Regions from separate parts of the Thalassospira sp. GO-4 genome, predicted to be linked through region 2. Evidence: predicted binding sites of a transcription regulator. Region 2 holds the regulator's gene; the other holds the start of a gene.
What was found. Region 2 encodes LexA, which represses DNA repair genes until DNA is damaged. Its sites were predicted from a motif close to ATGTTCTANTTTGGTTC; they were not measured.
Positions count from the first base shown of each region.

Region 1: the regulator LexA is predicted to act here: its motif matches at 10,816-10,832, upstream of recA (recombinase RecA).

Region 1 covers NZ_CP097807.1:1,866,710-1,882,666, forward strand. The annotation lists gene M9H61_RS08765 (GyrI-like domain-containing protein) at 1-950, shown strand, start outside; gene M9H61_RS08770 (Lrp/AsnC family transcriptional regulator) at 1,062-1,502, opposite strand; gene M9H61_RS08775 (DMT family transporter) at 1,646-2,542, shown strand; gene alaS (alanine--tRNA ligase) at 2,628-5,282, opposite strand; gene M9H61_RS08785 (GNAT family N-acetyltransferase) at 5,452-5,967, opposite strand; gene M9H61_RS08790 (entericidin A/B family lipoprotein) at 5,960-6,103, opposite strand; gene M9H61_RS08795 (DUF1328 domain-containing protein) at 6,309-6,485, opposite strand; gene M9H61_RS08800 (entericidin A/B family lipoprotein) at 6,548-6,688, opposite strand; gene M9H61_RS08805 (hypothetical protein) at 6,927-7,979, opposite strand; gene M9H61_RS08810 (AraC family transcriptional regulator) at 8,110-9,180, shown strand; gene M9H61_RS08815 (NIPSNAP family protein) at 9,193-9,498, opposite strand; gene recA (recombinase RecA) at 9,602-10,675, opposite strand; gene M9H61_RS08825 (autotransporter outer membrane beta-barrel domain-containing protein) at 11,576-13,054, shown strand; gene nikR (nickel-responsive transcriptional regulator NikR) at 13,145-13,624, opposite strand; gene M9H61_RS08835 (DUF4198 domain-containing protein) at 13,722-14,516, shown strand; gene M9H61_RS08840 (hypothetical protein) at 14,521-15,069, shown strand; gene M9H61_RS08845 (DMT family transporter) at 15,106-15,957, opposite strand, start outside.
Region 2 covers NZ_CP097807.1:985,492-1,001,448, forward strand. The annotation lists gene M9H61_RS04745 (CTP synthase) at 1-181, opposite strand, end outside; gene secG (preprotein translocase subunit SecG) at 307-642, opposite strand; gene tpiA (triose-phosphate isomerase) at 740-1,495, opposite strand; gene M9H61_RS04760 (peptidyl-prolyl cis-trans isomerase) at 1,827-3,719, shown strand; gene trpE (anthranilate synthase component I) at 3,805-5,304, shown strand; gene M9H61_RS04770 (divergent polysaccharide deacetylase family protein) at 5,382-6,608, opposite strand; gene M9H61_RS04775 (aminodeoxychorismate/anthranilate synthase component II) at 6,879-7,451, shown strand; gene trpD (anthranilate phosphoribosyltransferase) at 7,485-8,519, shown strand; gene trpC (indole-3-glycerol phosphate synthase TrpC) at 8,516-9,313, shown strand; gene M9H61_RS04790 (hypothetical protein) at 9,345-9,902, opposite strand; gene moaC (cyclic pyranopterin monophosphate synthase MoaC) at 9,973-10,452, shown strand; gene lexA (transcriptional repressor LexA) at 10,611-11,318, shown strand; gene M9H61_RS04805 (ComEC/Rec2 family competence protein) at 11,424-13,580, opposite strand; gene gltX (glutamate--tRNA ligase) at 13,707-15,113, shown strand; gene M9H61_RS04815 (citrate synthase) at 15,225-15,957, shown strand, end outside.

The sequences.
Region 1 (15,957 bases), 880 kb from region 2:
CAGGCCACGCCATCATGAATGCCCCGGCAAAATCAGACATCGCCCGCCGTTTTGACCGGGTCATTACCCATATTGATACAAGTCTTGATACCTGTCTTGATACCGGCCCTGATGCCAGTCCCGAGGTTCGGGAAGACAAGGCCTTGTCGCTTGAAACTCTGGCCGGCATTGCTGCCTTTTCGGTCTTTCATTTCCATCGGCAATTTGCGGCATTTTACGGGATGAATGTCGGACAATATATCCGCCTGATCCGGATGCGCCGTGCCGCCCATATGCTGGCCTTTCGCCAAGATGTCCCGATTTTGCAAATCGCCCTTGTTGCCGGGTACGAGGGACCGGAATCCTTTGCGCGCGCGTTTCGCCAGATCCACGGGATCGCCCCGCGTGACTTTCGCAAATCCACCGATTGGGACAATTGGCAGGCCCCCTATGACGGGTTGCTGAAAATCAGGAGAAACACGATGACCAGCCCTGATCACACCGCCGTTTCAATCATCGACTTCCCCGAAACACCCACCGCCTGTCTGGATCATGTCGGCCCGCCTGCGCGCATCGGCGAGACCATTCAACGTTTTATTGCCTGGCGCAAAATCCATCATCTGCATCCGTCAAAACACACGACATACAATATTGTCTGGTGCAATCCCGATGATACGCCGCCCGATGAATTTCGCATGGGGCTTTGCGTTGCCACAAAACGGCCCCTGACAGCCGAGGATGAAAAAGCCTGTCTTTATCCCCTGATAATCCCGGCCGGGCGATATGCGAAATTGCGTCATGTCGGAAGCGACCAGACACTTGGTGACAGCGCGCTTGCGCTCTATCGCGACTGGTTGCCGCAAAGCGGTGAAACGCCCGGCGACTTCCCGCTTGTTTTCCAGCGCGTCGCCTTTTTCCCCGACGTCCCGGACCATCAGGCCGTTACCGATATCCTGCTGCCACTGGCATAGAACACCGTGCGCACAGGCAACGCATGAGGCATCACACATCGCACGTGACGCATGGCGTTTAGTGTATGCGAATGGCGAATGGCACCGGATGCCTCGCGCAAGGCCGCACACTCATTTCGGCGAAAGTGGCGGCATCCGGCGTTCGACCGGCTTGGATTTGACGATGGCGGTGTTGGTTTCGGCCTTGTCGACAATCTGGTCAAGCAACCCGTCCAGCTCCTTCATCGACCGGATATAAAGCCGCGCGACAAAGCAATCATCGCCAGTCACCTTGTCACATTCGCCAAATTCGGGAATTTCGGAAATCAGTTGCTGCACGATATGCAATTTCCCGGGCAACGGCCGAATGCGCACAATCGCCTGCAACGGATATCCCAGGGCTTCAGGGTCAATATCAATGGTGAAACCGCGAATAACCCCGCGTTCTTCAAGCCGCCGGACCCGCTCGGCTACACCGGGGGCGGAAAGTCCGACCTTGGCGGCCAGTTCCTTTTGCGAAATCCGGGCATCACGCATCAGGATTTTCAGAATCTTCTGATCGATCTCGTCCATGACTTTACAAATTCCACAAAATTGACGATCCGGCCTTGAATAAAAAGGCTACATGCCAAATTCACCTTTCACAAGCCATATAAAACCCGGCCTAAAAAGCGGAAAGTAATCCCATCAAATGACTTCCTGAACGGAGCTTTGCGATGAAAGAACAAGTCCGCGGCACGGTCGAAATGACGGCTGCCATGACAATTTTGGGCACCATTGGCTGGTTTGTTGTGATGTCGGACCGCCCGGCCATGGATGTGGTTTTCTGGCGCTGCTTCTTTGGGGCGCTTTCGCTTTTGGTGATCTGTGCGACCATGGGGCTTTTGCGCGGGCTTTTGAATGTGCGCATGCTGGGCTGGGCCGCCCTTGGCGGGGTTGCCATCGTCACCAACTGGTACCTGCTGTTTCAGTCCTATTCGATGGCCTCAATCTCGGTCTCGACCGCGGTTTATAACACCCAGCCCTTTATGCTGGTGTTGTTTGGTGCGGCTTTTTTCGGTGAAAAACTGACCGTCAACAAATTCGTCTGGCTTGGCATTGCCTTCGCCGGTCTGCTTTTGATCATTTCTGGCAAATCCCGGGGCGGCCTTGGCGGATCGGATTATGCCGGTGGCATTCTGATGGCGCTTGGGGCGGCGTTTTTCTGGGCGACAGCGGCCATCATCACCAAAAAGCTCAAAGGCACCCCGCCCCATCTGATCGCCCTTGTTCAGGTCTGTATCGGTATTGTGATGCTTGCGCCATTTGCCGATTTTGAAAATCTGCCAACCACGGCAATCAGTTGGGGTTCCCTGATCACGGTCGGGGTGGTCCATACCGGGATCATGTATGTATTGATGTATGGCGCAGTTCAGAAACTGCCGACCCACCTGCAAGGATCGCTCAGCTTCATCTATCCGGTGGTGGCGATCATTGTTGACCTGATTGCTTTTGGCTATCGCCCCGATACCGCTCAGATCATCGGTGCCATCGCCATCCTGATTGCGGCATCAGGCATGAACCTTGGCTGGCAAATCATCCGCCCCCGCACACAACGCAATGTAGCGCCCTGACAATCCCTGCCCAAATCGCAATCATCAGACAAAACAAAAGGGCCCCGGTCGGGGCCCTTTTTTATTCTTCATACTTTTGATCGCGTCAGCCGGCGATATGTGCCTCGATCGCGGCCAGTGCGGCATCGGCCTGCGACGGGTCGGAACCACCGCCCTGTGCCATGTCCGGACGGCCACCGCCGCCCTTGCCGCCGAGTTTCTCAACCCCGATACGGACAAGGTCAACCGCGCTGAATTTCGCGGTCAGGTCTTCGGTCAGGCCAACCACGATGGATGCCTTGCCACCATCGCCCGAAACAAGGGCAACAATACCAGAACCCATCTGGTCGCGCAGTTCGTCAACCATGCCTTTGAGTTCCTTGGCCGGAATGCCGTCAAGCGAACGCAGGGCCAGTTTGACGCCATTGACTTCCTTGAAGGCATCACTGCCCGATGCACCGCCGGAACCGGCAGTCGCAAGTTTCTTGCGCAGGTCGGAAACCTCGCGTTCCAGACGACGGCGTTCTTCCTGAAGCGCCTTGACGCGTGCCGGGACATCTTCGGGCACGGCCTTAAGGTCGGCAGCAACCGTTGCCAGCACGTTTTCACGGGCCGCCATGTAATTGGCAGCATCGGCACCGGTCAGGGCTTCGATACGACGAACCCCGCTTGAAACCGCACCCTCGGACACGATTTTGAACATGCCGATGTCACCGGTGCGTTTGACATGCGTACCACCGCAAAGCTCAAGCGAGTAGGCATGTTCGTTGCTTTCGGGAAGGCCCATGGAAACAACGCGGACTTCATCGCCGTATTTTTCACCAAACAGCGCCATCGCACCCAGTTCAATCGCCTCATCCGGGGTCATCAGACGGGTGGTGACTTCGCTGTTTTCACGGATCAGACGGTTGACGTCTGCTTCGATGATTGCGGCTTCTTCGGCTGTTACGGCCTTGGGATGGGAAACGTCAAAACGCAGGCGATCCTGTGCGACCAGCGAGCCCTTCTGGGTGACGTGATCGCCAAGATGCTTGCGCATCACCGCATGCAGAAGATGGGTTGCCGAGTGATTGGCACGCAAGCTTGAGCGGCGGGCATGATCAACACGGAATTCAGCCGCATCGCCAACCGAAACGTCGCCTTCGACAATCTTGCCCAGATGCACATGCAGCGCGCCGAGCTTTTTCTGGGTGTCGGTGATTTCAATGATCGCACCCTTTTCGGTTTTGATCACACCGGCATCGCCCTGCTGACCACCGGACTCACCAAAGAAGGTGGTCTGGTTGGCAAGAACGGCAACCTCGTCACCTTTTGATACGGTTTTGACTTCGGCACCATCCTTGATCAGGGCGGTGATAACACCTTCGGCGGTTTCGGTTTCATAGCCAAGGAATTCGGTCGCGCCATCACGGTCATTGATGTCAAACCAGACTTCTTCGGTCGCTGCTTCGCCCGACCCCGACCATGCGGCACGTGCCTTGGCCTTCTGTTCTTCCATGGCGGAAGTAAAACCGTCTTCATCAATGCCGATTTTGCGTGCCTTGAGCGCATCGGCCGTCAGATCAAGCGGGAAGCCATAGGTGTCATAAAGCTTGAAGGCAACCTCGCCCGAAAGGGTGGCGCCTTCGTTCATGCCGTCGGTCGCGTCATCAAGCATCTTGAGACCGCGATCAAGCATGGTTTTAAAGCCCTGCTCTTCGAGCTTGAGCGTTTCTTCGATCAGTGCCTGGGCACGGACCAATTCCGGGAAAGCACCGCCCATTTTGCGGACCAGTGCCGGAACCAGTTTATACATCACCGGATCCTGGGTGCCGACCATGTGCAGGTGGCGCATTGCACGGCGCATGATACGGCGCAGAACGTTACCGCGACCGGCATTGGACGGCAGAACACCATCGGCAATCAGGAAGCTGGTCGAACGCAGATGGTCGGCAACCACACGGTGCGACACGTTATGCGGACCATCCGGGTCGGTATTGGTGGCATCGGCCGATGCTTCGATCAGGGCGCGCATCAGATCGATGTCATAGTTGTCGTGCTTGCCCTGAAGGACAGCGGCAATACGTTCCAGACCCATGCCGGTATCAATAGACGGCTTGGGCAGATCAATGCGATCGCCATTTGCCATCTGTTCATACTGCATGAAGACGAGGTTCCAGATTTCAATGAAACGGTCGCCGTCTTCGTCGGCACTGCCCGGAGGGCCGCCCCAGATGTGATCGCCATGGTCAAAGAAGATTTCCGAACACGGACCACACGGGCCGGTATCGCCCATCGACCAGAAGTTATCGGAGGTCGGAATGCGGATGATGCGGTCATCAGACAGACCGCCAATCTTTTTCCAAAGACCATGGGCTTCGTCATCGGTGTGATAAACCGTGACCAGAAGCTTGTCTTTGGGAAGACCATATTCCTTGGTGATCAGGTTCCAGGCGAATTCAATCGCGTTTTCCTTGAAATAATCGCCAAACGAGAAGTTGCCGAGCATTTCAAAGAAGGTGTGATGGCGGGCGGTATGACCGACATTTTCAAGATCGTTATGTTTGCCACCGGCACGCACGCATTTCTGCGAGGTGGTCGCGCGTGAATAATCGCGATGCTCTTGACCGGTGAAAACGTTCTTGAACTGGACCATCCCGGCATTGGTAAACATCAGGGTGGGGTCATTGCGCGGCACCAGCGGGCTGGAGGAAACGACTTCGTGGCCGTTCTTGCGGAAGAACTCCAGAAACGTGGTGCGGATATCGTTAACGGTCTGCATATCTCTCCAACCCGGAAAACGCGGAACAATTTCATCCGCCATGTTGGCGGACGGACTGCCCTATTTAGCGGCTCGGCCCTGCCCTGTCCAGTCAGGCGAAGGGCTTGGGCGGCAAATGTATCAAGTTTTATGAATTGCGTGATTGCAACAAGGCAAAAATCGCCGCGCGCTAGGCCCGGTCAATCATCAGGCGAAACCGCTTGCGGTTCATTGACGCGACAAAACCGATCTGCACAAACCCCAATCGGGACAATAGCTTGGCCGATGGATGATTGTCGGGATGGGCAAAGGCACCCAGCATGCGGCAGGATGTTCGGGCCCGCGCAAAGGCGATGGCGGTTTCGGCAAGTTCACGGCCAAAGCCGCGACCATGATGGTCGGGATGAAGGAAATAACCGATTTCCGGTCCCCAGTCGGGGTCGAACGGGTCGATATAAAGCCCGCCCCAACCGATGATTCTGTCGGTTTCCCTGTGCCGTACGACCCAGGGGGCAAAGCCATCCTGATTGCGACGTGCTTCAAAGGCCAGCAATCTGGTCTGGCAATCTTCAAGCGATTGATCGCAATGGGTAAAGCGCATTGCCGCAGCATCCCCCAGAAACACAAAAAGGTCGCCAAAATCGGCGACCTTTACCGGGGCATAATATAACCGTTGGCTGGCAAGGGCGCTTGAACGGTTACTCATTCACGCTTTCCTGGATCTGCTGGCCCAGCTTTTCCATATCGCGGCCAAATCCTTCGGCGGTTTCGCAGGCCGACAACGCCATGCCAAAGCCAAGAACCATCGCAACTGCCAACAGACGTTTTGTGATCGTTACCATGTTTGTTGAATGCTCCAACGCTGTGCGGTTCGGATACCGCCTTTGAGTATATACGCCATTTTGGCGCGACCGGTTTTTGGTTGCAACCGATATCGCCATTGCCCGGCCCCATCCAGACACAGCAAAAGGACGCCAATATGGCGCCCTTTTGTGTGCTCGTCGGTTCGGTTTTTTATCCCAACCCTTTTTTGTCTTTCGTTGCCGGTTACATCGGCGGGCGGCGGCCACGCAATGCATTCACCAGAAGTGAAACGGCAAACAGCACGATGAAGACAAAGAACAGAATCTTCGCAATGCCAACGAAAGTCCCGGCCAAGCCGCCAAAACCCAATACGGCGGCAATCAGGGCAAGGATCAGACAGAATACGGCCCAACCAATCATGGGAATTCTCCTGCAGTTATTGGGTGCTTTGAGGGTAAAGCGACCTGTTTAATCAGCCCGGATCACGAAGCACTGTCCTGGATGGCTTCACCGGCATCTTCGACGTCTTCGCCGAAACCTTCGGCGGTTTCGCAGGCCGCAAGGCCAAGACCAAGACCACCAATCATCAGAACGGCGAGAATTTTTTTCATCAGGTCTGACATGTTTGTTCTCCTGTTTGCTCGTGATGTGTTGCTCACAGGATATCAAACGGGGACAACTCAAAATTGTTCCGCCCCCATATCACTAAAGGGAGTTTTTCACCCCATTCGACACCATTTAATGATATATTTTTCATATAGTTATGCGAAATCGTGATCATTTTGGGGCACCAGAAAGAAACCCGTCATACGGGCCGCTTTCCGGGGAATGATCCGTGATATCCGTCATCAGATGCGCCAATCAGGATGGCGACATGCCAAGGTCGAGAAACCGGCTGATTTCATCAATGATCTGTTGGTGGATATGGCCACGATCGGTGCCCGCCGGGTCCGAACAGACCGGATCATCATCCATCCGCGCCAGAAGTTCGGCCGCACCGGGCACACATTCCGCCAGAAAGGTCAAATGGTCAGCCGGGGCAAAAACCGCATAGGCCGGATGATCAAGCTTGCCCAACAAGTTGCTTCCGGTCGCCTCAAGATCAGCAGCCGGCCAGCCATGTTCTTTGCCAAGCCGGATGAACAGCACATCCTGATCGGTGTTTTTCAGGCTGTTGTCATCAACCGCATAGGTCATGCCGGGCTCGATCGCAACAAATCGCGAAATCCGGGGATCCTTGGCATCGATGGCAATGTCATCAGACAGATGATCGAAATCGACCCCGCCACGTTTCAAAAAGGCGCAATCCTGCATCACATCGCCATGTGTCTTGCAAAAATCACGATACAGGTCGCCATCAAATCGCACCCCCGCCAGATTAAGAACCGTTGTCCCCCCCAACGAAAAGCCGACCGTCGAAATCCGGTCCCGGTCGATATAGGGGGCGAAATCCGGATCGGCGAGAACCTGATCAAGCAGGGCCGTGATATCGGCCGCACGCGGCGCCAGATGAATGGTGCGCCGGGGCGATGAATCCCCCGATGTCGTGCCGGGATGATTGACCGCAAGCACCATTGCCCCGCGAAGTGCCAGTTGCGATGACAACCAGCCCAGCGCATCCATATTGCCGCCCGATCCGTGCGAGAGCAGGATCAGCGGGTGTTTTCCCGGTGCAATCGCCGCCCCGATATAGGCATCCGTGCTTTGCCAGATCGCGCTTTTGGTGACCGGCGCACGATAGATATAAGTCCCGGCCGGATACCAGATGGACGCAGCAAGCGGCGTGGATCTGTGTGATGCGGTGACATCGAACCGGTCATAACCCGCCAGTTCATGTGCCGCAGACGGGGTCGCCATGCAAGGAACGCTGGCAAGACCAAGTGAAAGCAGGGCCGCAGAAGTTACATGTTTCATGATTTCAATCCGTGTTTTAATCTTCACCGGGTTGAAATTGCTCCTGATTTCGGGGCTTTGCGTCCTTGAACCGGTTATAGGACGTGCAAAACCGGTTTTCGGACGTTTTATGATCGGATCGCCACAAAACATGATCGCACTTCCCGTACCCATGATCGTCGCCCTGTTGCTGGGTTATCTGTTTTTGCGGGCAATCCTGTTTGAAAAGACCAGCCGGTTGCTTGCCGCCTTGCTGCTGGCCTGCGCCTGTCAGAGTGTGACGGTGTCGCTTGTTCATTATTACGGGTTTGATGCCATCCGGTTGTTGCAGCCGGTCATGGCATCAATGATCCCGGCGCTGGCCTGGATGGCCTTTTTGCAAAGCAGTGTGCGGTCGCGCCTTGTCGCCACCGATCTTTGCCATTTTCTGGCCCCGGTGGTGATGGTGATCGTGATCCTTGCCATGCCGGTCCTGATTGATGCCCTGCTTGGCGGGCTGTTTGTCGGCTATGCGTCTGCCATCCTGATTGCCCTGCATCGTCAGGGCAATGATCTGGCCCATTCGCGTCTGGCATCCGGGCATGTACCGGCATTGATCTGGCGGGTGATTGCCATTGCGCTGATTGTTTCGGCCTTTAGCGATCTTTTGATCGCAGCAGCCCTGCAATTCGGGGCAGAAGGCGCAACCGGTGTGATTTTAAGCATCTTTTCGTCGCTGGCAGTGCTGACCATCGGGTTTCTGGCGCTTTCGCCCGATCTTGCCATCGGATCGGGCGATGATGACAACGGGGGTGATGATATCGAACGGTCAAGCGCGCCTGACAAAACCGCGCCCGATACGCCCGATATCCCGGTCGATGAAATCATGGCGGCAGTTGAGCAGCTTATAAGCGGTCAGAAGCTGTTTCTTGATCCCGATCTGACGCTGGCGCGGATTGCGCGGCGGCTGGGCTATCCGTTGAAACAGGTATCCACAGCGATCAATCAAAGTACCGGGGAAAATGTGTCGCGCTATATCAACAGGTTCCGAATTGATCATGCCTGCGAAGAACTCCTGCGCGGACAGAATGTCACAACCACCATGCTTTCAAGCGGCTTTAACACCAAATCGAATTTCAATCGCGAATTCCTGCGCATTACCGGCCAAACACCCAGCCAGTGGCAACAGCAGCAAATCCCGGCAGCGGCAGTGGCGACGACCGCAACGCGGCGCGGATCATAGCCCCGCCCGCCCCTAGTCCAGGACCGGGCGCATGAAACTCCGTTCATAGGAAATGATGCTGCGATTGCGGATTTCCATATTCAGAACATCCTGACATTCGCGATCGTCAGCCATGCGATTGCGGTAATCCTCATACTCGGCAAGGCTTGGAAAACTGAACAGCGCATAGGCAACATTACTCGCCCCTTCATGGGGCAGGAAATAGCCGTGATGGGTCCCGCCCATGCGATTGACAATCGGAATCCAGCGTTTGGCATATGCCTCGAACTCGGGAATTTTGTGACTGTCAATTATGTATTTCAAATAACAGGTAATCATGGCTGCACCTTTGAACGGGGTGAAGGGTTTGATGGCCCAAACAAAAAAGACGGGCCGAAATCACGGCCCGTCTTTTTAAAATCATCGTACAAAAACAGCGCGATCAATCGTCATTGACCGGGTCATCTTCGCTCATATTCGTCATGCTTTCGGCGATCAGGCCGGCACTTTCGCGAATGCTGTTTTCGATTTCCTGGGTCATTTCCGGATTCTCGCGCAAGAAGTTCTTGGCGTTTTCACGGCCCTGACCGATCCGGGTCGAGTTATAGGAGAACCAGGAACCGGACTTTTCAACGATGCCTGCCTTGACACCAAGATCAAGGATTTCACCCATCTTGGAAACGCCTTCGCCATACATGATGTCAAATTCGACCTGTTTGAACGGCGGGGCCATCTTGTTTTTGACGACCTTGACGCGCGTCTGGTTGCCGACAACTTCGTCACGGTCCTTGATCTGGCCGATACGACGGATATCCAGACGAACAGATGCATAGAACTTGAGCGCGTTACCACCGGTGGTGGTTTCCGGGCTGCCGAACATCACACCGATTTTCATACGAATCTGGTTGATGAAGATCACCATGCAGTTCGACCGCGACACCGAGCTGGTCAGCTTACGCAAGGCCTGGCTCATCAGGCGGGCCTGAAGACCGACATGGGTGTCGCCCATTTCACCTTCGAGTTCGGCCCGCGGAACAAGGGCCGCGACCGAGTCAACGACCAGAACATCAATCGCACCGGAACGCACCAGCGTATCGGCGATTTCAAGTGCCTGTTCACCGGCATCGGGCTGCGAAATCAGAAGTTCGTCGGTATTCACGCCAAGCTTGCGGGCATAGCCCGGGTCAAGCGCATGTTCGGCATCGACAAATGCACAGGTCCCGCCAAGTTTCTGTGCCTCGGCAATGGTGTGCAGGGCCAGGGTCGTTTTACCGGAACTTTCCGGACCATAGATTTCGATGATACGGCCACGCGGAAGACCACCAATACCAAGTCCGATATCAAGACCGAGTGATCCGGTTGAAATGGCTGAAATGTCAACGGCGCTTTCCCGCTGACCCAGCTTCATAATCGAACCTTTGCCAAATGCCCGTTCGATCTGCCCAAGGGCGGCTTCGAGTGCCTTCTGCTTATCCATAGTATCCTTATCCACCAAATGCAGCGCGGTCTGAATCATTGCTCGAACTCTCTTATTCCACAGGGCCGGGTAGGATGCAACGCAGGCGGTTCCCCGGACCTAAATGCGGAACGCCACCGCTTGAAGAACCTGCTGCCCAGACAGAATAGTTTCCCTGTTCACGTCAGCAGCCGAATTGAGAACATAATGTGAACATTGTCATAAAATTTTGGATGTTGCAAGTTTGTTCTCATTTCTCAGATCAGAAAGACGCAAACAGGAGTCTTTCTGCCCTACAACACCCCATCCATCCTCAAGGATCCGGGTATCTATTCTAACAGCTTAGGCATCATAACTCTGGGCTGCATAAGACCCGGGACAAACATCTGATTTTGCTCGTAAATCTGACACTTACTGACAAGTTTCCGCCCAAGCTTGACGTGGCATCCCGGGGATGTGATCCGACCCCAAAGCACAAAATGTCCGGGCACTGATTTTCATAAACCTTCTGTTTTGGACCTAAACCAACGCTATGGATCGGGATTAATGAAACTATCTAAATTGGCAATTTCATCAGCTTTATTTCTTGGCATTTCTGGCGCGCTTCCACTGACCACAACACCTGTACATGCCGCGACCAACTATGACTGCACGTCTATCAACGGCCTTATCTCGAACCAGCCACCTAGTCAGAACAGCTCAAGTTTATACCGAACTGCCACGCTAAACTTACAAGCCGGCGATAAAGTCACGTATCTGTGGCAAAACAATTTCTCGGTAGATGCAACACCGAACCTGACCATTTATAATATGGATACGAGCACGAGTGAGAACACTGTACAGACAACCGTTTCGGCAAACGGCGGCACTGGCCAATTGGTGGTCACAGCCCAGTCCAGCGCAGAGTACCAAGTATCATCGTACTTCTCAAAAAATGGAGCAAGCGCAGCAGACTTTCGCGTGACAATTAGCTGCGCACAGCCCACAGCCAGCAATGAGACTTCCTCCGAAACCACGTCCAAAGCCGTCACCAGTGCGGTTTCGCGGTCCCAGACCTCTGTCATTCAACAGAATATCGGGGCCCGCGTTGCAACGGTGGTCGGCAGTGCCGGTGCGGGTGTAAGCAGTGGCGGCGTCGGCGCACCTAGTGGTGCTGGTGCCGGTGGTACTGGAACCGGTGGCTCAACGGGCGGGGCATCTGGTGGTGTACCGGGGGCTGGAAATGATGAAACCGCATCCTTTGCGGACAACCGATATGGGGCGGTCTCTCGTGGCGGATTTGCATATCGCGACAGCGCCGATGATATGCGGGCTGTCATGCGCAAACTGGCGATGAATGCTGCTTTCGATAGCTCTGTTATTGCAGCGGATCTGGCGCGCGATCATGCATTGGCCCTTGGCCCGACCGATGAGGGTTCTGTTGGCGGAGCTGCCGGGGTTGATGGCCGTGCTGCCCTTCAGTCCTATTCGCCAATCACAGTTTGGGGCCATGGGTCTTACACATCGGTCGACAACGATTTCAATTCGGGCGGTCAGGACAACCGATATGACGGTGATGTCTGGGGCTATAACATTGGCGCGGATTACCGGTTTGAAAATGGTCTGATTGCCGGGGCGTCTGTTGGCTACAACGATACCAACCTGACCACGTCCTTCAATAACGGCAGCTACGATGAAAGCGCATGGGTCATTTCGCCCTATGCCATCTATCAGCCGATTGCCAACCTTTCGGTTGTTGCCGAGGCGGGCTATTCACAAGGCGATATTGACGTTACCCGCAGCAATGGCAGCATCAATGGCTCCACCAACTCCGCCATGTGGTATGCCTCGCTCAAAACCAGCTATTTCTATCAGCCCCTTGCCGATTATCCGGTCTCTATCAGCCCGTCCGTATCGTTTTTGGCCGCACAAAAAACGATTGATAGCTATGTCGAGAGCGACAACACATTCGTTGAAAGCTCCCGCTCCAACACCCGTCAGGTCAAACCGTCGCTCGAGGCTGCTTACGATTTCGAGCTGCACAGCCTGAAACTGACACCGTTTGTCGAAACCGGTCTGATCTATGACTTTACCGATGAACTCAATAACGACAAATCAGCTTTCAACATCGGCGGCGGCCTGCGGTTGTCGGATGCGACGACGGGGTTGAATGCCGCACTTGAGGCAAGCTACCTTGCCGGTCGTACGGACTATAATGAATATACCCTTGCCGGAACGCTGAGCTATGGTTTCGAACTGCGCGACCTTACCGGTGCGTCCGTCGGCTTCATGTCCCCGTTCTTTGGCAGTGATGTTGATGAATATGGCAACCAGTCGATGTCGACCGGCTTTGGCTTTGACACTGGTCCGATGTCGAGCCGCCTGTCACTGGCCCATGACATTTCCCAATCGGGCAATGCCGCCAGTGTTGCGCAAGTCAACATGACACTCGCGTTCTAAACAGCATTATCCCTAAACAAAACCATAACAGCCGCCCTGTCACCGGGGCGGCTGTTTTTTTATGGCGCATGTCTGCAAAGCCAGGAACGATCAGGTGGTAATTTTGAGATGTTCGTGGGTATGGGCCGCGCCGTGGTCTTCATCCCCGTGGTGATGGGATTCAATATGCAGTTCTCCCGGAACGGAATAAAGCTGCCCGTGGCGCACACCGGGCTGTGCCAGGACCTTGTCGGCAAAGGCGCGAATTTCGGCAAGCTTCCCGCGCAGGGTCACGCTTTCAAGACAGGTGTCATGATCGATGTGAAAATGCACGGTCGAGACCGTCAGATTGTGATGTTCATGCTGGGTGCTCATCAAACGCGATGCCAGCATGCGTTCCTCATGGTCATAAACATAATTCAGAACGGCAATTCCCACCCCGTTGGGGTCTTCGTCAAGCTTGGCATTCTGAAGCTTTTCGCGGATCAGATCACGGAATCCTTCGGACCGGTTGGTATAGCCCCGCCCTTCAAGGAAGGTGTCGAACGCTTCCATCAGATCATCTTCGATTGATACCGTCACGCGGGTCATATCAATTCCCTTTCAGAATCATCAGCTTGACTCGTATGAACAATTTTGAAAAGTTCATACCGCCATTTCATAGACCTAATTTCCCAAAGGATAGCAGATGTTTCAATCAAAGTTCGCACGCGCCCTGATAATTGGCGTGACCGGGTGCCTGATCAGCAGTGCGACAACCGCCCATGAATTCATCGCCAGCACCGCACAAAGCACCATTGCGCCGGGCCAACCGGCAACGATATTCCTTGATTCGACCCATCAGTTCGGCGCACCTGAAGAAGCCGAAGCCATCGAAAATGTGCGCGCCCGCCTGATCACCGGTGCCGGGCAGAGCGAACTTGATGTCACACCAAATCCGAACGCCCCGAACCTTGTTGCATCTGTTGACGATCATGCGCAAACCGGCTGGATTGCCGCCCACCGTTTGCCGGTTGTCTGGTCACAGACGCCCGATGGCTGGCAGGAAGGCGGGCTTGAACAGCATCCCGATGCCCTGACCGCTTCGCGTTACGAGAAATTCGCAAAACATCTGATCGGCCCGCAAGCAACTGATGACAATGCCGTGCTCACAACTCCGCTTGGTGATCGGCTTGAAATCGTTCCGCTTGGCGATCCGCGCCGGACCAAAATCGGCATGGACGCCGAATTCCGCATCCTGCTTGACGGGCAGCCTTCGACCACCACCGTTCTTGCGACCTATGCCGGGTTTACCCAAACCCCGTCTTCCTGGGCCTATTATACCGAAACCCTTGCCGATGACCGCGGCAGTGCCATTGCCAAGGTCCGCATTTCGGCACCCGGCCTGTGGGTCGTGCGGGTTGCAACCGATATCCCCGATACCGCAGACGGGGTGCGGGTTCATAACCTTCGTGCGACGCTAAGCTTCCATGTGGACGGCTAGGAAAATGCATCTAGCGGGTATCAGCCGGGTGCCGGTTCTTGTGGTTCTTGTGGCGTTGTCGGTTCTGATCATATCGGAACCGACAGATGCCCGTGCCCACGGGGCTGGCTGGCAGGCTGTTGGCAATGAGAATACGGTTCGATACCGGTTTGGCTATACCGACAGCAGCCCCATGGGATTTGCCGAAGTCATCGTCACCGCCCCTGATGGCAAGATCTGGCAAAAGGCGCACACCGATCGCAGCGGCCATTTTGCCTTTGCCCCGGATCAGCCGGGCCATGACATCACACAACCGCAAAACTGGCACATCCGGGTGGGTGATGGCATGGGGCATGTGGTGCAACTGACCCATCAGAGCAAACCCGACATAACGTCCGGTCCACCAGCCCCGACTGCCCCGACCGTGCGAGTTGCCAACACAACAATGCGTGGCACGGCGGCAATATTTGATTTGCCGGTCTGGGCGGGGATGTTGTTCGGGTTAAGCTTGCTCGCGAACCTTTATGGCGGGTTGCTGTTGTGGGGACGCATGCGAAAGGCGCATCAGTCCTAGTTGCCTAAATGCCTAAACACCTTGATCTCTTGATCTCTAATGCAGGAACAGTAACGCCACCCCGGCAAAGGCAAGGCAGGTCCCGATAACGGCCTGCCAGCCCACAGGCCGGCGCAGGATCACGCCTTCATAGACAATCAGCAAAACCGGCGGCAAGGCCATCAGGGTCGATGCAATCCCGACATTGGCATTCTGAACCGCCAACATCGAAAGCCAGACCCCAACCGCAGGCCCGATCAAAGCCCCCAGCAACAGCCACTTGCCCACATCCGGGGCAAGGCACGCAGTCACCGTGCGGCGCACCCGCCCGAAGACAAGGGCAATTCCCCACATGGCAATCACCGCAACAAGGGTACGGATCCAGGTCGCGGACAATGCGGAATAGCCATCAATCAGCGCATATTTCGCCGTGATCAGATTGGCGACCTGACCGATGGCACCACCCAGTCCGAACAGGATGCCGATCACATAGTTACGCCCGACCAGCCCGACCGGGCGGCCCTTTTTGCCCAGAATGACAATCAGAACCCCGCCCACTCCACAGGCGATGCCCAGAATTTCAATCGGGCGGAGCGTTTCATCAAACAGCACCCATGCCAGTACCGCCCCCATGATCGGCACTGTCGACATCAACAACATCGACAACCGTGCCCCGATCAGGACAAAGGCCTGAAACAGCATGGCATCACCAATCACCAGCCCGACAATCGATGACAGGCTAAGCCAGCCCAGCTGTTCCCAGGTAACTGATTCCGGCCATGGTGTTCCCAAAAGAAGCCAGTGCAGAACCGTCAGACAAAAAATCGAACAGGCCAGACGCCCGCGATTGACCGTCTGCGCACCGGCCTTGCCGCCAACATTGGAAAAGATCATGCTTGATGTTGCCCA
Region 2 (15,957 bases):
CATAGCATTCGCCATGCTGGTACGGGCTCATGGTGCCCGGATCAACGTTGATATACGGATCAAGCTTGCGCAGACGAACTGTAAAACCGCGTGCCTGTAACGAAGCACCCAAAGCAGCGGAAGCCAGGCCCTTGCCCAGCGAAGAAACAACGCCACCGGTAATAAAGATATAACGAGTCATTTCTTTGCCTCATCTCAAAGCACAAAGCCTCGGTTCAATGCCGTTTAGTGCATCACGAACCGGGGAATACAACAATCAAAAATTGAGGCGGCAAGTTTGCCGCCTCGTGTCGTCGGTTAATTTGTTTAGCGGGTCGGAGCCGCGGGCCCGGTATCCTCGGCGGGTTCAGTAACCGCCGGGGCCGAAGCCGGTGCCTGTTCCAGAATGGAAGCTGGCTTGGTGTGGCTGTTGGACTGCAGTGCAAGAATGATGCTGGTGATCATGAATGCACCTGCCAGAATCGCAGTGGTACGGGTCAGCAGGTTCGCAGCGCCGCGTGAACTCATCACGCCGAAGCCACCGCCTCCGCCGCCGCTGTTACCGCCGATACCAAGCCCACCGCCCTCGCTGCGCTGCACGAGAATGACGGCAATCAAGCCAAGCGCAAGAAGAAGGTGGATTACCAGAATGACTGTTTGCATGGTCTCGAAACTCTTGTCCTAACTTCCGATCCGAACGCAATTTGGCCCGGATCGGGCATAAATTTGATGCGTATTTAACGCGTTTTATGGCTGTTGGCTAGGCGCAAGTTTCAATAATTTTCCAAAAATCTTCAAGCTTGAGGCTCGCCCCGCCGACAAGCGCGCCATCCACATCTTCAAGGGCAAGCAATTCCGCCGCATTGGACGGTTTGACCGAACCACCATAAAGAATCCGGAATTCGTTCCCATCGGCAAAGCGTTTGACAAGCTCGGCCCGTATCGCGGTGTGAACTTCGGCGACTTCGGCAACACTTGCGGTACGTCCGGTTCCGATTGCCCAGACCGGCTCATAGGCGATCACGGTATTCTTTGCGGTTGCCCCGTCCGGGACCGAAACAGCCACCTGCCCGTTTACAACAGACAGTGTCGCACCAAGATCGCGTTCCTGTTCGGTTTCACCGACACAGACCACAGCAATCAGATCGGCATCATGTGCCGCGATGGCCTTGCGGCGGATATCGGTTGAACTTTCACCATGATCAGCACGACGTTCCGAATGACCGACCAGAACATACCCAGCGCCGATATCGGCCAGCATGGGTGCAGCAATGTCACCGGTATGCGCACCCGATACGGCTGCGTGGCAATCCTGGCCACCAACGCCAACCGCACTGTCCTTGGTGACGCCAACCACATCAGACAGCAGTGTCGCAGGCGGACATACAAGAATATCGCAGCCCAGAGTTCCCTTTTCGGATGCCTTTGCAGCAAGTCCGGATGCCAGCGCAAGACCATCCGCACGCAAACAGTTCATTTTCCAGTTTCCGGCGATCAGGGGACGGCGTTGGGTCATGGGAAGCTACCTCGTGCTGGTCGATTTCAGATAAATTCCTTTGATAACAATTCGATATCACATCAATAGCAATCGTTACGAATTGTTACAGGATCAATTTCGAAGCGGCTTTTAGCATGTCCACCGCACCGGGCCAAGTCCCGGAAAACACGCGTTCATGCATTTCGTTTGGAATTGCAATGATCTTCTATGCAATCGGCTGTTGCCGCTGTTACCTCTCGCCATTAAGATGCCCGGCAATTTCGTCGGGATTTGCGTCCCTGGGCGATCATAATTAAAAGCTGTCGATACATTATATCGACACCAAACCACGAATTGTTAGGCTTATCATATGCTTGCTGGCATTCGCACATTTTCGAAATCAATCTTTGCCAAAGTGATCTTTGGCGTGATTGCACTGAGCTTCGTTATCTGGGGCCTGAACGCATCGATGCTGAATCTTGGCACATCGCGTGAAGTTGCCGAAATCGGCAGCCAGAAGATCACCCCGGTCGAACTGGAACGCGCCTTCCAACGCAGCGTGCAGAATATGCGAAATGTATTCGGCCCGAATTTCAACCAGCAACAGGCTGTCCAGATGGGTCTTCTGAACAATACGGTTCAGTCGCTTGTCTCGCAGAAGGTGCTGCGTGAAGACGCCAAGGATATGGGGATCGGCATCAGCGACGATAAAGTCCGCGATACCATCTTTGCGTCGGACAACTTCAAGGACCCGACCACCGGCCAGTTCAGCCGCGACCGTTTCCTTCAGGCTCTTTACACTGCGGGCTACACCGAACAGGAATTCATCGAAGGTGTTCGTGGCGATCTGATGAGCCAGCAGGTTGTCGGCAGCCTTACCGGCACGGCGGCTGTTCCTGAAATGCTGGCAAAGCAGATTGTTGCCTATCGCAATGAACAGCGTCGCGGTTCGTTCTTTGCCCTGAATGGTGCAGAGTTCGATGATATCGCCGTTGCAGATGACGCCACCCTTCGCAAATTCCACGAAGACAATGCAGCGCAGTTCACGGCACCGGAAAGCCGTGACGTAACGCTTGCAACGCTGAGTGCTGCGGACCTGATTGCGACGGTCACTGTTAGCGAAGACGAAATCGCGGAGTCCTACAAGCAGCGCGAAGCAGAGTTCCAGACCCCGGAAAAGCGCGTTGTCGAGCAAATCCTGTTTGCGCCGGGTGATGAACAGTCCGCCCGCGAAGCTTACAAAAGCCTTCAGGGCGGTGCCGATTTCATGGAAACGGCCAAGGAAGCCGGCATGGATGAGTCGATGGTCAAGCTTGGCGAATTCACCGCCAACGACATTTTGCCTGACCTGAGTGCCGCGACCTTTGCCCTGCCCGAAGGCGGTTTCTCCGAACCTGTTGAAACGGCACTTGGCTGGCATATCCTGCGTGTGACGTCGGTAACGCCGGGCAGCATTCAGTCGCTTGACGAAGTCCGCGACGAGATTGTCGACGGGATCAAACAGTTCAAGGCCGAAGACGCGATCTATGATCTGGCGGCCAATTTTGACGAAGAACTGGGTGCTGGCACCCCGATCGAAGACGCTGCACGCGATGTCGGAGCAAAGACCTACAAGCTTAACGGTATTGTCCGCGGCGAAGGTCTTGCCGGCGAAAACATCGACGGGGCTGACGAGATCAATGAAAAGATCTTCGAGCTTGAAAACGGCGAGGAAAGCTTCCTTGAAGAAACCGCATCGGGCACCCGTTATGTTGTCCGGGTTGAAAATGTAACGCCGTCGGCATTGCGCCCGTTCGAAGATGTCCGCGAAGATGTCATTGCCGCCTGGAAGTCCGAAGAACGCCAGAAACTGATGGTTGCCAAGGCCGAAGAACTTGCCAACAGCGTCAACACATCTGGTGCTGACCTTTCAGCAGTTGCATCGGAAAATGGCGCATCGGTCAAGGAAAGCGGCCTGACCAAGCGGACCGGACAGGGCCTTGGCGCTGATGTCAATCCGGCGGTTGCAGCAGCCCTCTTCACGCTTGAAGACGGCAAGGCCAAGGCAATCCAGACCGGTGAAGACGTCCTGGTTGTGCGTCTTGACGAAATCAAGCAGGCCAATGTCGAAACCGCAGATGCCCAGCCGGTCAATGATGAACTCAAACAGGCGATCAATGAAGATATCCTGTCGCAGTATCTTGACTATCTGCGTGATGAAATCTCGGTCACGGTCAATAACAGCGTGATTAACGGGCTTTACGCCCCGTCCGCTGCAAACTGACAGCCACACAAAAGGGCGACCGGTTGATCCGGTCGCCCTTTTTCTTTTATGACATTTACGACCAAGACCAACATTTGGATAGACCATGGAAATCAAACCGGATTTCAACAGCTTCAAGCAAAATTACGATAACGGCGTCTCGCAGGTTCTCTGGACTGCGTTGACGGCAGATCTGGATACGCCGGTTTCGGCTTTCCTCAAGATCGCCGAAGGCATGCCCAATACCTATTTGCTTGAATCTGTTGAAGGCGGCGCTGTTCGCGGTCGGTATTCGTTTCTGGGCCTTAAACCCGACCTGATCTGGCGTTGTTTTGGCCACAAGGCCGAACTGAACCGCCGTGCAATGGCCGATGCCGACGCCTTCGTCGACGAAACCGAAGCCCCGCTTGAAAGCCTGAAGAAGCTGATTGCCGAAAGCCATATCGAACTGCCCGACAACCTGCCGCCAATGAGTGCCGGTCTGGTTGGCTATATGGGCTATGACACAGTGCGCCTGATGGAAAAGCTGCCAGACAGCAACAAAGATGAACTTGGCGTACCTGATGGCATTTTCATTCGCCCTACCGTCACGGCAAGCTTTGACACCATCGAAGATACTGTAACCGTCGTCACCCCGGTCCGCCCGGAAGACGGCATTGATGCCAATGCGGCTTATGATCTGGCCTGTGCGCGTCTGAATGACGTGGTGATGCAGTTCCAGCGCAATCTGTTCATCGATCGCCGTTCCAAATCCGTGCCCAATACCCTGCCCGATCCGAAAGTCAGCGTGGATGAAGCCGGGTTTTACGAAATGGTCGACAAGGCCAAGGAATATATCCGGGCTGGTGACATTTTCCAGGTGGTGCTGTCGCAACGCTATACGCTGCCCTATCAGTTACCGCCCTTTGCGTTTTATCGTGCACTGCGACGGATCAACCCGTCACCTTTCATGTTCTATCTTGATATTGGTGGTTTCCAGGTGGTCGGCGCCAGCCCGGAAATTCTGGTGCGGCTGCGCGACGGCGAAGTCACCATTCGCCCGATTGCCGGAACACGCCGGCGCGGCAAAACGCCAGAAGACGACAAGGTCATGGCCCAGGACCTTCTGGATGATCCGAAAGAACGATCCGAGCATCTGATGTTGCTTGATCTTGGTCGCAATGATGTCGGGCGCGTGTCAAAACCGGGCACCGTGCGCGTCACAGATCGCGAACAGATCGAATATTATTCCCACGTCATGCATATCGTTTCCAATGTCGTCGGTCAGATTGACGAAACGAAATATGACGCCATGGATGCGCTCAAGGCCGGGTTCCCGGCTGGAACCGTATCGGGTGCCCCAAAAGTTCGGGCCATGGAAATCATTGATGAACTGGAATCGGTACGGCGCGGTATTTATGCCGGGTGTATCGGCTATATCTCGGCCGACGGGTCAATGGATACCTGTATCGCGCTGCGCACCGCCGTCATCAAGGACGAGAAAATCCATATTCAGGCCGGTGCGGGAATTGTCGTCGACAGTAAACCGGAACTTGAACACAAGGAATGCCGCAACAAGGCCGGTGCATTGATGGCCGCGGCCCGCGAAGCATACCGGTTCGCATAATATCCAAGCTGATCAAATACCAAAGGACCGCAATCATTTGCGGCCCTTTTAATGTCTGAATTTTTCAGAATATTGAACTAACCGGTTACGCTTTGTGATGACCGGCGCAAGATATCCGTGACCGGTACAAGCACAAAGCCGCGTGCTTCGATTTCGGGTATCCATTTTTGAAGGGCACTGATCGTCAGGTCACGGGGATGACCAATGGCAATCGCATATCCCTGTTTGGCTGCTACACGTTCGGTACGCGCCAGCATTTCTGCGATTTTTTCCGCATCATCCGCATCATCGATGAAAACGTCGCGTGTGATGGCGGGAACGCCGAATTTGTTGGCGGTCGAATAGCCTACCGATGTGGCGCTTGTACGCGAATCAAGGAACATCAATCCGCGCGACTTCATGACTTCCATCACGATCTGCATCCGTTCCGGATCGGATGTGAATTTGCTGCCCATATGGTTGTTCACACCGACATAACCGTCAAACCGGTCAAGCATCCAGTTCATTTCACTGAGGATTTTTTGACGATCATAGGTCGCAAGCAGCGCATGTGGCCCCGGATCCACCGCAGCAGATGACGGCTCCATCGGCATGTGAAGCATGACCTCGTGCCCGGCAGTGCGTGCGGCATTGACTTGCGGCTGCAAATCGCGGGCATAGGGCAAATAGGAAATCGTGATCGGTCCGGGCAGTTTGACCGTGCGCGCGGTGCGCGGCTGATCCAGACCGGCATCATCAATCACGATTGCAATGACCGGTTTTTGCCCGGCATCGGGGGCAAGGGCCGCAAATTTGCGCCAGGGCACTGAATTGTCTGTCGGCGTAGCAGTTGTCAGCGCCGGGCTATCCGTACCGCTTTCACCAGGCAAGACCGATGTTTTGGAGTCTGGTTTCGGGTTTTCGACGAAATCCGAAAGGTTTTGTCCACCCTGCCCCTGATTTTTGCCCTGATTTGCCGTCTGGCGCCCGTTTTCATCAATCAGATAGCCTGTACGCCCCTGAATGCCCGGGGGCGGTGTGTCGGGAAGCTGATAATCCTTGCGCAGCATCGGCTTTGTTTCGGGTGCCGCAAGTGTGTAGTCCGGTGCACGCTGATCGGATGCACGGCCGAACTCGTCGGACGCGCGGTCAAGCTCAAGCATGCTGCCAACGGCAATAATGGCCGACAGCGTTCCCGCAACAAAGGCCCCCCCCAGCATCAGGCGGCCAATGCCACCCGATTTCTTTTTCGGTGCAGCTTTTTTGCGGTTGGATTTTTTGGGTGCCGCCTTTTTTCGTTTGGCGGTCGTTGCCCGGCGTGCCACGCGGTGGTCTCCAGTATCGTTTTCTGGGTCGCTCGTAGGCTCTGCGAAGATGACCTCGCAGTTCCTTCCCATATGGTGATTATAGACCGATCATGTCGGATATTGTCGGGATGTTTTAAATCGGTGCTGGTTAGCACCGGGTTAAGAGATCCTTTATGCGCGGGCGACAACAACCGGCTGTAGGAAAAAACCCTTACCCTGCTTCCGCTTGACGTAGCGGCAAGGGCGTTTATTCTCTGCCGACCTTCATGTGCACAGGCGCCTTTTCCGATGTATCTCCTCATCGATAATTACGACAGCTTCACATTCAATTTGTGGCATTATCTGCGCGAACTCGGCCCCGAGGTCGAAGTGCGCCGCAATGATGAGATTTCCGTTAAAGATGCTCTTGCTCTCAAGCCCGAAGGCATTGTGATTTCACCTGGCCCCTGTGATCCGGAACGTGCAGGTATCTGCCTTGATCTGATCAGGGAAGCAGCCGGAAAGGTCAAACTTCTGGGCGTGTGCCTTGGCCATCAATCCATCGGGCAGGCTTTTGGCGGCAAGGTTGTTCGCACCCCCGAATGCATGCATGGCAAAACCGATGCCATGACCCATTCAGGTGCCAGCGTCTTTGCCGGTCTTCCAAGCCCGTTTGAAGCAACGCGTTATCATTCTTTGGTGATTGAACGCGAAACTTTGCCTGACAGTCTTGAAATCACGGCCGAAAGCGCGGATGGTCTGATCATGGGCGTTCGGCACAAAACCCATCAGATACATGGCGTTCAGTTCCATCCCGAAAGCATCGCATCGGAACATGGCCACGCATTGTTAAAGAATTTTATCGACTTTACCGGCGCCTGAAACCGCACCGGACCGCAAACCGAGGAACCCCGAATGTCGACTGATAATGATCTGAAGCCAATTCTGGCCAAAGTCGCAGATGGTGAAAAGCTGACCGAAAGCATGGCCGAACAGGCCTTTAACGTGCTGATGTCGGGTCAGGCAACCCCGTCGCAGATGGGGGCTTTCCTGATGGGGTTGCGCATTCGGGGCGAAACCGTTGACGAAATTACCGGGGCAGCACGTGTCATGCGTGAAAAGGCCACCGGCATCATTGCCCCGGAAAATGCGGTTGATACCTGTGGCACAGGTGGTGATGGCAGCGGCACCTTCAATATTTCAACCGGTGCGGCGATTGTTGCCGCCGCCGCAGGTGCGACCGTTGCCAAACACGGCAACCGCGCGGCATCGTCGAAATCGGGTTCGGCTGATGTTTTGATGGCGCTTGGTGTCAATCTTGATGCCGATATGAAATTGCTGGAAAAGGCCCTTGGCGAGATTGGTCTGTGCTTCATGATGGCGACCCGTCACCATTCGGCGATGCGTCACGTGATGCCGACCCGCGTTGAAATGGGCACACGCACGATCTTTAACCTGCTGGGTCCGCTTGCCAACCCGGCAAAGACCAAACGCCAGGTTCTTGGCGTCTTTGCCAAGGAATGGGTCGAACCGGTTGCCCATGTGCTCAATCGCCTTGGATCGGTTCATGCATGGGTGGTTCATGGCCACAGCGGTCTTGATGAAATCTCGACCACGGGCCCGACCTTTGTCGCCGAAGTCAAAGACGGCAATGTTAGGACCTTTGAAATTTCCCCGGGCGATTTCGGGTTTGAGACAGCAACGCTTGATGACCTTAGGGGCGGCGATGCGGATGTGAATGCCAAGGCCATTCTTGACCTTCTGGCAGCGAAAAAAGATGCCTATCGCGATATCGTTCTGATGAATGCCGGGGCGGCACTTGTAGTGACCGGCGTTGCCAGCGATCTTGCCGATGGCATCAAAAAGGCATCCGAAGCAATTGATAGCGGCAAGGCCGCAGAAACGCTTCAGGGTCTTGTCACCATTACCAACGAAGGAAACGCAGCGTGAGCGACGTTCTTAAGAAAATCTGCGACGACAAACGCGAACACGTTGCCGCCTGCAAGACCCGCAAAAGCCTTGCCACGCTTGAAGCCGAAGCCAAAGCACAATCGGCACCGCGCGGCTTTATCAAGGCCCTTGAAACCAGTGTTGCCGATGGCCGTTATGGCCTGATTGCCGAAATCAAGAAAGCATCCCCGTCCAAGGGACTGATCCGCGCCGATTTCAATCCGCCGGAACTGGCAAAGGCCTATGAGGCTGGCGGGGCAAGCTGCCTTTCGGTTCTGACCGATATGCCCTATTTCCAGGGGGATGACAGCTATCTTGTGACGGCGCGCGCTGCTGTTGACCTTCCGGCATTGCGCAAGGATTTCATGGTTGATCCCTACCAGATCACCGAAGCACGCGCCTTGGGGGCTGATTGCATTCTTTTGATTATGGCAGCCCTTGAAGACGGACTGGCTGCCGAACTTGAAGATGCGGCACACAGCCTTGGCATGGATGTTCTGATCGAAGTTCACAACGCGCCGGAACTTGAACGTGCCCTGAAACTGAAATCGCGTCTGGTCGGGGTCAATAACCGTAACCTCAAGACCATGGAAATTTCGCTGACCACGACCGAAGAACTGGCTGGCATGGTCGATAGCGACCGTCTTCTGGTCGCCGAAAGCGGATTGTTCACGCCCGAAGACCTTTCACGCATGGCCAAGGTTGGTGCGCAATGCTTCCTGATTGGGGAAAGCCTGATGCGTCAGGACGACGTCACTGCGGCAACCCGCAACCTTCTTGGCCTTGCGGCGTAATAATCAGAGCTTGCTACGGCTGGCTATCCTATTAGTCAGCCGGGGCGTTAATGGGATCTATGTGCGTGAAGACCCAGTAACGCAGATTGAGCGGCAGCATCTCTTGTCCGCTCTGGTGAACCCGCGCCCCAAGCATGTCGTTACCTTCCAGTTCATCAAACCGTGAAAAGACAAAACAAAAATTCGGCGTGAAACAAAGCTTATCCCGATCATGATAGGCTTCTCCGGTAAAAGTTCCCCAAGTCGCTTCACCGGACCAAGAAATGGCACCTCGCCCTCGAATCAAGGTTTGACCGCCTGTATCTAGCGACGCCCGGAATTGCAAGGCGGTTGCCGGATTAACAAACGTGAATGATTTGCCGGTAAGAGTGGCTTCGACCTCTTGGCGACTTAGCTTTGCGTAACCAGGGGGCAAATATGACGGATCTTGGTATTCTCTTTCCAGAATAGTTGTTCCAACTTCACGAAGATGATCAACTTCATTTTCGGCAAGGAGCCTCTCTGGCATATGCTGGATACCGCAGGCCTGAAGAAGTACAAAAGTTCCGCTAAAAAGAAATTTAGTGTATCTATTCATATGAGTAGACATTTCATGCAACCAGTAAATTTGCGTGTATTTTTGAGTTATCATGCAATTATAAATAAAACAAGGAACCACCGTGGCAGACCAACTTTCCCATATTGATGCCGGTGGCAACGCCGTGATGGTGGATATTTCGGACAAGACCGATACCACCCGCGTTGCCATTGCCAAGGCGCGGGTATTGATGTCTGCGCAAACGGCAAAGCTGATTGCTGATCGTGGCCACAAAAAGGGTGATGTTCTTGGCATCGCGCAGCTTGCCGGGATCATGGGGGCCAAAAAGACACCCGACCTCATTCCGCTTTGCCATCCCCTGCCCCTGACATCGGTGACGGTTGATCTTGAACTGGCCGATGATGTTGACGGGGTTGATATCACCGCGACCTGCAAGACCACCGGCAAGACCGGTGTCGAGATGGAGGCGTTGACAGCGGCCTCTGTCGCAGCCTTGACCGTATTTGACATGTGCAAGGCCGTCGACAAGGCCATGCAGATTACCGATATCCGCGTCACCCGCAAGGAAGGCGGGAAATCGGGGACTTTCATCGCAGATTAGGGTGTTTGCGGGCGGGCGGCTACCATTCAAAACCCGCAATTATTGCCTGAATCACGGCCAATCCGTTGTTTTTGGCCCGATGCGCTTGACCCGACAAAAGAACTAAAGTAGAACATTTGTGTATCCTTTTTGTTCTTGCTACAGGTTCGGGAAATATCATGCTGACGCGCAAGCAATATGAGTTGCTGGTCTATATTGACAATTACCTTCGCGATCACGGTATCTCGCCCTCTTTCGATGAAATGAAAGAGGCCCTGAACCTTAAATCCAAATCGGGGATCCATCGTCTGATTACCGGGCTTGAGGAACGCGGTTTTATCCGCCGTCTTGCGCATCGCGCCCGTGCGCTGGAAGTCATCCGGCTTCCGGAAAACAGCGACGATGACACCCCCGAAACCCCGAACAACGTCACATCCATTGCCAGTGCGCGCAAAGCCCCCCATCGTCCGGCAACCGTGCCCACGGCCTTTGCCGAAACCGGCGAAGCCATTTCGCTTCCACTTTATGGTCGCATTGCTGCGGGTACCCCGATCGAGGCATTGCGTGATCAAAGCACCATGGTTCAGGTGCCCGCTGCCCTTTTGGGATCAGGCGATCACTATGCACTTGAAGTATCGGGTGATTCCATGGTCGAGGCCGGCATCCTTGATGGTGATACCGTCCTGATCCAGCGGTGCGAGCAGGCCCATGACGGCACGATTGTCGTTGCCCTTGTCGATGACAGCGAAGCGACCCTTAAGCGCCTTAAACGCGGGCGCGGTGAGGTTCTTCTGGAACCGGCGAATGCCCGGTATGAGACGCGCGCCCTGTCACCGGATCGCGTCCGTATTCAGGGTCGTCTGGTCGGGTTGCTGCGCCAGTATTAAGCCACCGACAACTACACACACAAAATCGCCCGCTGTGATCTTCGCACGGGCGATTTTGTGTATTCGGGATCAGTGCATCCGACCCGGTCCAGGTACGACCACTGATTACCGTTGCGATGGAGCAGCTTTGCCGCCAATCACGATCCACGGCCAGTGACCGGATATTGCCCGCACGGTTTCAAATGACGACCTTCCCTGATCAAGCTTCGCCGTATCAAGGGCCACACCGCCCTGCCACCACAAAACGTCATCATCAATCATCACCCGCGCCCCGTCCTGGCGACAGTTTCGGATTGGCAAATCGTTTTTTAGCGTAATCACAAGATCGGCATTGCGACAGGCATAGAACGGATTGGCCAGACTGGTTGCGACAATGGTCCTAGTCTCCTTATCACCAGTGCCAGTGACCACAAGACACGGATCGTTTTTACAATGCCTTATTCTTGCGGCTTCATCTTCCGGACGGATGCCAAAACGGCTCATCCACAGGGATTTTTGGAAATCACCAAGCCCGTCGGCCAAATGCAGGATTTCCTGTTCCCTGTCATAAACGGCCCAGCTTTCCTGATCACCCGATACAAGAACATCCGGTGTTTGGTGGGTCACCTGCGCAATGATGGCGATGATCAAAAGCGGCCCGGACACCACAAGGGCAATCTGATCGCGCCAGATCACGGCCCACGCAATTGCCAGCAACAAACAGGCGGTTGCCACATCACCGAGCCCGGCCACATACCACAAACCCCATTCCTGGGCGGCGACAAGGGATGCTGTTTTGATCAGAACAGTCAATCCGGGCGCCATCAGTGCAAGCACACCGCCCGCCAACCCGAATGGCATCAATGCCAGCGTCAGGACAATTAACGGCATCACCCAAAATGCCATTATCGGAATGGCAACCAGATTGGCAACAATGCCAAGCACCGATATCCGCCCGAAATGAAATCCGATAATCGGTGCTGTCACAACCGTCACAATGACACTGGTGATCAAAAGCCCCGCCATATAGACCACAAGACGTTCATGCCACGGACGTCCGCCATGGCGGTCAAGCCATCGACGCCCGGGCCCGTCATAAAAGGCAACAAGTGCCCCGACAGCAGCAAAGGAAAGCTGAAAACTGGCACCAAGCACCGCATCGGGCCTTAACACCAAAACAACCAGTGCGGCCACCCCCACCAACCGTAACGATATGGCACGGCGATCAAGCAACAGAGCAATCCATACGACCAGCAACATCACAAAGGCCCGCTGCGTCGGCACTGTTGCCCCCGACAGTCCGAGATAAATGAACCCCGCCCCGGCGGCCGCAAGTGCCGCCCATTTTTTGACCGGATAGCGCAATGCGATCCCCGGTATCGCAGCCAACCCAAGACGCACCAGAAAGAAAACGGTTCCGCACAGCAACCCCATATGCAATCCGGAAATCGCCAAAAGATGGGCCAGCCCGGATTTCCTCAGATCCTCGGCAATTTCAGCAGTGACATCGCCGCGTTCACCGATGATCAATGCTTTGGCAATCCCGGCCTCGGGCGCGGTTACATATCGATTGATCACGTCGGATGTTTTCTGACGCAGATGTTCAACAATCGATCCTATGCCATTGTTTTCATATGCATCCTTCTCGCTCAACACTTCAAACTGACGGCCGAATGCAAACCCGGTTGCGCCGATCTGGCTGAAATAAAGGTTGCGCGCGAAATCGGGATCACCGGGAACCGACGGCGGGCGCAGTGGAAACAACCGTGCCTTTACGCGCACCTCATCACCGATTGAAAGCGCGCTGTCACCGAGAAAACTAAGCCGGACATTCCAATCATCGGAAAGACCCTGAATATTTGTCGGATCAAGGGTAACGCGCATGCGACTGCCGCGGGGTTCAATACCGATGACAGTTCCGGTGATTTCGGTCGAATAAAGGGTTCTGGTCGGGATGTTTTCCGGTCCCAGTTCCGTATGCAGGGCACTGATCAGACAACCTGCTGTGATACTGGCCATCAGTTGCATCAAAAATGCCAGCCAGGCTTTGCTGCGAACCATCCAGAACGCGCAGACCGAAAGAATCACGGCAACTGAAATCTCTGCAACGGAAATGCGCGCAGGAAGCAAGAAATAAAGGGCACATCCCAACCCAAAGAAGATAACAGAGGACAGAAACCATTTATTTCTTTGGCTTGTAACAACAAATATGACTTGCGAGAAAAACCCCGCAAGCCTTTGTTTTTTAATACTTCTTGTAAAAGTATTACGACGAATGTCCAATAGCCCGCCTTAAGCTTAGTTTCTATCTAACATCGGCTGTGGTGCAACAGCGTGTCATTTGTGCTATAGCCTGCACGCCAAAAGTCCATACGACAAGCGACAACATCCAGATAGCGGATAGATTGAATGACGGTTGTTACCCGTTTTGCCCCGTCTCCGACCGGGTTTTTACACATCGGCGGCGCACGCACCGCCCTTTATAACTGGCTTTATGCCAAGCACACCGGCGGCAAATTCTTGCTGCGTATTGAAGATACCGATCGCGAACGTTCAACGCCCGAGGCCGTCGAAGCCATTTTTGACGGACTCAACTGGCTTGGCCTGACCGCAGACGATGAACCGACCTTCCAGTTCGCCCGTCGCGACCGCCATGCCGAAGTTGCACAACAATTGCTGGATGCCGGCAAGGCATATTATTGCTATTGCACGCCCGAAGAATTGACCGCGATGCGCGAAAAGGCCCGCGCCGAAGGCCGCCCGATGAAATATGACGGCACCTGGCGTGATCGCGATCCGTCAGAAGCCCCGGAAGGTGTAAAACCTGTCGTGCGTCTCAAGGCGCCACAGGATGGCGACGCCGTGATCAATGATCAGGTCCAGGGCGAAGTCCGCGTCGCCAATGAACAGCTTGACGATTATGTCATTCTGCGTGGCGACGGCACCCCGACCTATATGCTTTCGGTTGTTGTTGATGACCATGATATGGGCGTTACCAACGTCATTCGCGGTGACGATCACCTGACCAACGCGTTTCGCCAGAAGGCGCTTTATGACGCCATGGGCTGGGATGTTCCGACCTTTGCCCATATTCCGCTTATTCACGGGCCGGATGGTGCGAAACTGTCGAAACGTCACGGTGCGCTGGGTGTTGATTCCTATCGTGACGAGATGGGTTTCCTGCCGGAAGCCGTGAACAACTATCTCCTGCGTCTGGGCTGGGGCCATGGAGATGATGAAGTCATTTCCCAGGAACAGGCCATCGAATGGTTCGACATCAAGGATGTTGGCAAGGGTGCGGCACGTTTCGACTTTGCGAAGCTGACAAACCTTAACGGCATTTACATGCGTCAGGCCGACGATAAACGGCTTGTAGACGAGATTTCCCAACGGGTTGCGACCATTATTGGAACCGATGCAATTGATGCAGCGCAAAAAGAAATCTTGATCAATGGCATGTCAGGCCTTAAAGAAAGGGCCAAGACACTTATCGAGCTCGCCGAATCTTCGGCCTTCTATGTTACTGACGGCGTATTGTCCGTTAACGAGAAAGCTCAGTCCCTGATCGATAGCGCACCTGAAGGTCTGTTTGCAGAATTGGCCAACAGTCTTGAAGCGCTTGAAAGCTGGACCGAAGAGAACGTTGACGCATGTGTTCGTGCAACTGCCGAGAAACTTGATCTTAAACTCGGAAAAGTTGCGCAGCCCTTGCGGGCGGTGCTTACCGGTTCCAATTCTTCACCAGGCATCTTCGAAGTAATGATCGTGCTTGGCAAAGAGCAAACGCTGAAACGCATTCGACATTTCGATGCATAACAACAGCGAATTATAAAAAACTAATAGTCTGTTTGCGCTTAATGCGCCGCAGCATTATGCTGCACCCAACTTGAAACCGTGTTCGTTCAAACAGGGAAGGAAAAATAAGTCATGGCTCAGAATTCCAAGACTTCCCACACCGTAACACTGACCGACAATGCCACTGGCAAGTCGTTCGAGATGCCGGTGATTGAGGGTAGCGTAGGCCCGTCTGTTATCGACATTCGCAAGCTGTACGCTGAAACTGGATATTTTACCTATGATCCGGGCTTCACTTCGACCGGCTCCTGCCAGTCCGAGCTGACCTATATTGACGGCGACGTAGGGATCCTGCGCCACCGTGGTTATGCGATTGACGATCTTGCAGAAAACTCCGACTTCCTGGAAGTCTGCCATCTGTTGCTGTACGGGGAACTCCCGAACGCCACCCAGAAGGCACAGTTCGAAAACGACATCACCATGCACACCATGGTGCATGAGCAGATGCGCAATTTCTATAACGGCTTCCGCCGTGACGCGCATCCGATGGCCATCATGTGCGGTGTCGTTGGCGCAATGTCTGCTTTCTATCATGACAGCACCGACATCAATGATCCGCAGCAGCGTCTGATCTCGGCTTATCGCCTGATTGCGAAAATGCCGACCATCGCAGCGATGGCATACAAGTATTCGATCGGTCAGCCGTTCCGTTATCCGAACAACAAGCTGGGCTTTGCTGAAAACTTCCTTCAGATGATGTTTGGCAACCCGTGCGAAGAATACGAAGTCAATCCGGTTCTGGCCAAGGCAATGGATCGTATCCTGATCCTGCATGCTGACCACGAACAGAATGCTTCGACTTCGA